3 regions of the Tessaracoccus palaemonis genome follow, and region 3 is predicted to be linked to each of the others. Evidence: riboswitches for the same ligand, from Rfam matches in the RefSeq annotation. Region 3 holds a riboswitch; each other region holds the start of a gene.
The links. Region 3 has a riboswitch for cobalamin ahead of KDB89_RS03835 (DUF4430 domain-containing protein). Riboswitches for the same ligand answer to the same signal wherever they lie in the genome.
Positions count from the first base shown of each region.

Region 1: linked by a shared signal. The riboswitch ahead of cobI (precorrin-2 C(20)-methyltransferase) and the one ahead of KDB89_RS03835 (DUF4430 domain-containing protein) in region 3 are both predicted to bind cobalamin.
Region 2: linked by a shared signal. The riboswitch ahead of KDB89_RS05840 (energy-coupling factor ABC transporter permease) and the one ahead of KDB89_RS03835 (DUF4430 domain-containing protein) in region 3 are both predicted to bind cobalamin.

Region 1 is NZ_CP079216.1:1,292,576-1,294,830, forward strand. It holds gene KDB89_RS05810 (cobyric acid synthase) at 1-1,315, shown strand, start outside; cobalamin riboswitch at 1,339-1,471, shown strand; gene cobI (precorrin-2 C(20)-methyltransferase) at 1,502-2,255, shown strand, end outside.
Region 2 is NZ_CP079216.1:1,298,659-1,300,913, reverse strand. It holds gene KDB89_RS05845 (energy-coupling factor ABC transporter substrate-binding protein) at 1-52, opposite strand, end outside; gene KDB89_RS05840 (energy-coupling factor ABC transporter permease) at 45-731, opposite strand; cobalamin riboswitch at 768-911, opposite strand; gene KDB89_RS05835 (precorrin-8X methylmutase) at 960-1,613, shown strand; gene KDB89_RS05830 (CbiX/SirB N-terminal domain-containing protein) at 1,621-2,255, opposite strand, start outside.
Region 3 is NZ_CP079216.1:868,138-870,392, reverse strand. It holds gene KDB89_RS03840 (hypothetical protein) at 1-477, opposite strand, end outside; cobalamin riboswitch at 564-697, opposite strand; cobalamin riboswitch at 740-883, shown strand; gene KDB89_RS03835 (DUF4430 domain-containing protein) at 1,024-2,255, shown strand, end outside.

The DNA of each region.
Region 1 (2,255 bases), 420 kb from region 3:
CAACTCGATGGTCTGCTCCGACGGCTCCGAGATCGGCCGGGCGCAGTACCTGCAGGCGCTGGCCGCCGGCGTCATGCCCACCTCGATCCTCAACCCGGTGCTGCTGAAGCCGGGCACCGACCGGAGGTCCTTCGTCGTGCTCCGCGGCCAGCCGCACGGGATGCTCGAGGCCGGCGAGTACACCACCGGCCGCCGCCACCTGGCCGAGGCCGCGTTTGCCGCCTACGAGGAGCTGGCCCGCGAGCATGAGCTCGTCATCTGCGAGGGCGCCGGGTCGCCGGCGGAGATCAATCTCAGGGTCGGGGACTACACGAACATGGGCCTGGCCCGGCAGTTCGACCTGCCCGTCGCGCTCATCGGCGACATCGACCGCGGGGGGGTGCTCGCCTCCATCTTCGGCACCTGGGGCCTCCTCGACGACGCTGACCGCGCGCTGCTCGCCGGCTACATCATCAACAAGTTCCGCGGGGACGAGTCCATCCTCGCGCCCGGCCTCGAGGAGATCAGCCGGCGCACCGGCCTGGCGGACTTCGGCACCCTGCCCTGGCTGGAGGGGGTCTGGATCGACGGGGAGGACGCCCTCGAGGTCGGCCGCTGGCGCCACGACGCCGCGGCCACGACCCCGGACGACCTGACCGTCGCCGCAGTCCGGCTGCCGCGCATCTCCAACGCCACCGACGTCGACGCGCTGGCCCAGGAGCCGGGCGTCGACGTGGTCGTCACCGTCGACCCGCGCGAGGTCGAGAGAGCCGACATCGTGGTGCTGCCCGGCTCCCGCTCCACGCTGGGCGACCTGGCCTGGCTGCGGTCGACCGGCATCGCCGACGTCATCGCGGCCCGGGTCGCGGCCGGCCGGCCGGTGCTCGGGATCTGCGGCGGGTTCCAGATGCTCGCCCGGACCATCGACGACCCCGTCGAGGGCGACGGGATCGCCGACGGCCTCGGCGCGCTGCCCGTCGACGTCGTCTTCCACGCCGACAAGGTGCTCGGCACGCCGTCCGGCTCCTGGCGGGGCATCCCCGTGGACGGCTACACCATCCACCACGGGCGGCCCGTGATCGACCCCGGCCACGAGGACTTCCTCGGCGGGGTGCACGGGGGCACCGTCTGGGGGACCATGTGGCACGGGGCCTTCGAGTGCGACGACTTCCGCCGCGCCTGGCTCGTCGCCGCCGCCCGTGAGGCGGGCCGCGACTGGACCCCCCGGGAGGCCGGGGTGGGCTTCGCCGGGCTGCGCGAGACGATGATCGACACGACCGCGGACGCCATCGAGGCGCGGATCGACGTCGACGCCCTGCTCGGGCTCGCCCGTTGAGAGACCCCGGCTGGGCGTGACCCGCGGGCCAGTGCCAGACTGGCCCCAACACCAGCATGAGGTGCCGAGGAACCCGGTGTGAGTCCGGGACGGTCCCGCCACTGTGACCGCGCGCGAGCGCGGGAGTCAGGCACTCGCCCGCATGCGCCATCACTGAGGGCGAGAGACCCAGGAAGGCTGGCACACATGCCGCTCACGCACATGCGCCCGCGCCTCATCGGCATCGGCGTCGGCCCGGGCGACCCGGACCTCATCACCGTCAAGGCCATCTCGGCGCTGTGCGCCGCCGACGCCATCCTGGTGCCCGCTACTGAGGTCTCGGGAGACGGCCCCGGCCGCGCGGAGCAGATCGTCGTCTCGGCGGCTCCGGAGGTCGCGCACGCGGTCGTCCGCGTGCCGTTCAGCATGGCCGACCGCAGCGGCGTCACCGACCGTCGCCGCGAGGCCTGGCAGACCTCCGCCGACGCCGCGCTCGCCGCGTACGCGCGTGGCGCCCGCACCGTCGCCTTCGCCACCGTCGGCGATCCCAGCGTCTACTCGACCTTCTCGTACCTGGCCGCCTACGTCGCCGACCGCGTCGAGGACCTCGCCATCGAGGTCGTGCCGGGCATCACCGCCATGCAGGCGCTGGCCGCCGAGTCCCGCACCCCCCTGGTCGAGGGCACCGAGACCCTGGCGCTGGTGCCCGTCACCGCCGGGCTCGACGTGCTCGGGCGGGTCCTCGACACCGTCGACACCGTCGTCGCCTACAAGGGCGGACGGCGGATGCCCGAGGTCGCGGGCCAGCTCAGGGAGCGCGGCCGCGACGCCGTCGTCGGCATCAACGTCGGCCTGGAGCAGCAGGAGCTGTTCGGCCTCGACAGGCTCGAGGCCGACCGGAAGGTCGGGTATTTCAGCACGGTGATCGTCCCCGCGAGGCGGGACGGTCAGGAGACAGGAG
Region 2 (2,255 bases), 430 kb from region 3:
CGATCACGGCCAGCAGGGCCAGGCCGATGAACCAGTCCTTGCGCTTAAACATGAGCGGCCGCCTTCTCGGTCTGGGGCATGACGCCCAGGCGGATCATCTGGTCGGGCGCGACACGCGCGAAGAATCCGAAGAGCAGGATGCCGAGGACTCCCTCAGCGACGGCCAGCGGGATCTGCGTGACGGCGAAGATGCCCAGGAACTTGGCCGCGGCCCCGAGGAGTCCGGTGACCTCGTCCGGGTACGCGATGGCCAGCTGGAAGCTGGTGACGACGTAGGTGACCAGGTCGGCGAAGAAGAACGCGAGGAAGACACCCAGCCACATGGGGCCGCCGAACTTCTTCACGAGCTTCCAGCACGCGTAGCCCGCCCACGGGCCGGCGATCGCCATGGAGAACACGTTGGCGCCCAGCGTGGTGATGCCGCCGTGCGCCAGCAGCAGCGCCTGGAACAGCAGGACGATGGTGCCGAGGAAGGCCATCACGGGAGGCCCGAAGAGCACGGCTCCGGCTCCGGTGCCCGTCGGGTGCGACGACGAGCCGGTCACGGACGGGAGCTTGATGGCGGACAGGACGAAGGTGAAGGCGCCGGCGGCCGCGAGCAGCAGCTTGTTCTCCGGCGATTCCTTGGCCTTGCGGATCACGGCGCGGGCGCCGTGCACGACGAAGGGGGCAGACGCGGCGTACCACACCGCGCATTCGAGGGGAGGGAGGAATCCCTCAGCGATATGCATCGCCGAACTCCTTTGTCCGGGATTACGCGTCCCGGCGGTCAAGGCTCGGAGAAGGCCAGTTCCTGACTTCCGCCCCGTGGGGCGGCTCACAGTGGCGCGACCGTCCCGGATCATCCCCGGGTTCCTGGCGTCTCTTCCGAACGATTCTGTGGTTGTGGAACCAACTACAGCACGTCGTAATGCGGCCCGCAAGGCGGGGTGGGTTAAGCGTGTTCTAGGGTGGCGCACGTGTCGAACCCCTACCTGCGCACCGGCTCCGAGATCTACGAGGAGTCCTTCCGGATCATCCGCGCCGAGACCGATCTGACCCGCTTCCCCGCCGACGTGAGCCGCGCCGTCGTGCGCATGGTGCACGCCGCCGGCGACCCCTCGATCGCCGACGACGTCGCCTTCACCCCAGGCGTCGTCGCGGCGGCCAACGCCGCCCTCCGAGCCGGGGCCCCCATCCTGTGCGACTCCTCGATGGTGGCGACCGGCATCATCTCGTCGCGGCTGCCGGCGCGCAACGAGGTCATCTGCCACATCAAGGACGAGGCGATCGCCCGCGACGCCGCCTACCGCGGCATCACCAAGACCATGGCCGCCGTCGACGCGTGGGCCCCCCGGCTCGACGGGGCCGTCGTCGCCATCGGCAACGCCCCGACGGCGCTGTTCCGGCTGCTGGAGGTCGTCGCCGAGACCGGCGCCCGACCGGCCGCGGTGATCGGCATCCCCGTCGGCTTCGTGGGCGCCGCCGAGTCGAAGGAGGCCCTGATCGGGTCCCCGCTCGCCCTCGAGTACCTCGTCGTGCGCGGTCGCCGTGGCGGCAGCGCCATGACGGTCGCCGCGGTCAACGCCATCGCGAGCACCGACGAGCTGACCAACACCTCCCGGCAGGACTGAGGGACTCTCAGGACCGCCCGACGGGCTCCGCGATCGCCTGCCGCACGTCCTCGGAGCCCACGATGGCCTCGAGCACGTGCCGGGAGCGACGCGGGTTGCGGTCGCCGACGACCGCCACCGTCAGGTGCCCGACGCCCCGCGACGCGGCCGTGTACGCGGTGCCCTGCACCGCGTCGTCGGCGCGCACGCAGAAGGTGTGGCGCCGCTCCGCCTCGGCCACGACGCGGGCGTTGACGCCCGGATCGTCGGTGTCGGCCAGCACGTACCAGGCGCCCTCAAGGTCGCCCTCCGCGAACTCACGGCGCTCCCACGCGATGTCCCCCGCGGCCGCGAGGGCCGCCAGCGCCCCAGTGGCCGTCGGGGAGACGAGCGTGACCCGCGCCCCGGCCGCGAGCAGCTTCGGCACGCGGCGGGTGGACACGACGCCGCCGCCGACCACGACGACGCGGCGGCCGGTCAGCAGCAGCCCCGCGACGTAGGCGGGCGACCCCTCCGCGGCCGCCTCCGGCATCGCCTCGCGGTACCGGTCGATCACGACCTCGGCGAGCTCGTCGCAGTCCCCGATGACCTCGGCCACGCGGACCCGGGCGTCGGGGTGCGCCGCGGCCCAGGCCTCGGCCTGCTCGAAGGTCCAGGTGCGCA
Region 3 (2,255 bases):
CCTGCCGAGCCTGGACAGGGCGATGGTCGCCAGGTAGCCGCCCCAGGCCTGCGGGGCCTTCTTGGCGTTGACGTAGTCGATGAGCTCCTGGACGAGGTCACGGTCGGGGCCGAAGAAGTGGGCCGGGTCCTCGACGCCGGCGATGTCGGCCGTCAGGATGACCTTGGCCAGGGCGTCGGCGCGATTGATGACGTAGGTGGGGCCGACCTGCTCCAGGCCTGCGACCATCTCCTCCATCGTGTCGTGGTGCTGGCGGGCGGAGGCCAGCGCCATGATGCCGTCGGCCAGCAGGCCGGCGTCGCCGGTCGTGTAGGTGCCGTCGGCCCACTGCTGGGCGATCCAGTCGGCAGCCTTGGTGATGGAGGCCTGGTCGGAGATGACCTCGTCGGCACGGGCGGGGGCCGCGACGAGGACGGAACCGAAGAGAACCGCCACCGCCGTGAGCAGTGGCAGGAACAATCGTCTGATGAAAGACATGGGGCGAAACCTCTCAGTCACGAGGCTGCGCGTGCAGGCGGCGCGAGAGGAGCGCTGGCCCATCCGCAGTCCGCGACGGATGTAGTACTTGGCGGAAACGTCGGGACAGGTGGTCCGGCTCGGACGCCTCGACGTCCTCACGGTTGCGGGTCAGCGCCGGATTCACACCGGCTTTCCCTCTCCTGACTACGCACAACATAACACCCGCTTCCCCTTGCCGGAGCCGATCCACGCAAACTGCGCGGCGGAAACTGGGGGATGCGCAACAGCGGACGGCTCTGTTAGGTTGCGTGTGAGCAACCGCTCTGGGTGCGCCCCAGGGGAAGCCGGTGTGAATCCGGCACTGACCCGCAGCCGTGACGCCAACTGGCGAAGTCGGAATGCCTGGCCGCATTCTCTTCACCTTTTTCGTTGTCGCGGATCCGCAACGGGCAGGCAGCCGCCTCCGTGCATACCGCGGGAGAGGCACTGTCAACCATGTTGGACACACACCGGGCCGCAGGTTCCCGGCACAGATCGAGGACGATCTGGTCAATGCTGGCCGCGGTGGCGCTGCTCCTGGGCATCGCCCCCGCCTATTCCTGGGCCGCCGACGACGTCAGCGTCTACGTCACGGTCGAGGGCTACAACCTTGGGCAGGGCTACTTCGTCGAGCCCGTCAAGGTCACCGTCGCCGACGGCGCCACGGCCGCAGAGGCCACCCTCGATGCCCTGGAGGCGGCGGACATCGACGCGGAATACGGCGGCACGGCCACCGACTCCGGCTTCTACCTCCAGACGATCGGCGTCGACGACTCCTTCACCCCGACGGTCCCCTCCTACATCACCGAGCAGGACGGCTTCGAGCTCGGCGCCTCCAACGGCGACGGCTCCCTGGGGGCGTTCGACTTCAACGGCATGTCCGGCTGGATGTACACCGTCGACAACACCACCGCCGACGTCGGCGCCGGGGCCTTCACCGTCACCGACGGGCAGGTCATCCGCTGGCAGTTCACGCTGTACGGCTACGGCTGCGACCTGGGGCTGGCAGACGCCTGCTGGGGCTCTCCGCCCTACTTCGACCAGGTCGACAAGACCGAGCTGATCCGCACGATCGTCGACGCTCCCTCGTCGACGGCCACCGCCGCCGAGCGCACCGCCGCCCGCACCGTCGCCGTCAACCCGACGGCCACGCAGGCACAGGTCACCGACTCGATCACGGCGCTCACCACCGTCCCGGCGTCGAACTTCGGGCTGACCGCCCCCAGTGACGCCACCGTCACCCTGCTGAGGCAGAACAAGAACTACGCCCAGACCGTTATCGACGAGGCCTACGCCACGGACAACGGCGACGGCACCACCACGCACCGCTTCCAGGTGCCGACGACCAACGGCACGGTCACCTACCGGGTCACCCAGCCCGGAAGAATCACCCAGGCCAACTGGATCAAGAACCTCAACGACGTCAACATCACCTTCCCCGACGGCGACCCGTCCGACACGGGAAGCACCGGGACCTACGGCACCATCGACGACGCCGCCGTCCTGCTGAACGTCAACGGCGACAATGACCTGCAGCTCGGCGTCGGGGACACGTTCCCGCTGGCCAGCTTCCGCGCACCCTGGCAGATCGTCAGCGACGTGGTCAGCAACTACATGATCGAACCTGACTACCACTACACCGTGGTCTCCGGCGAGGACGTCGTCTCCATCGAGCCCGACCCGACCTACCCCGGCTGGGCCACCCTCACGGCCGAGAAGGCCGGCGAGGCGATCGTCGAGGTCACCTACGACGCGAT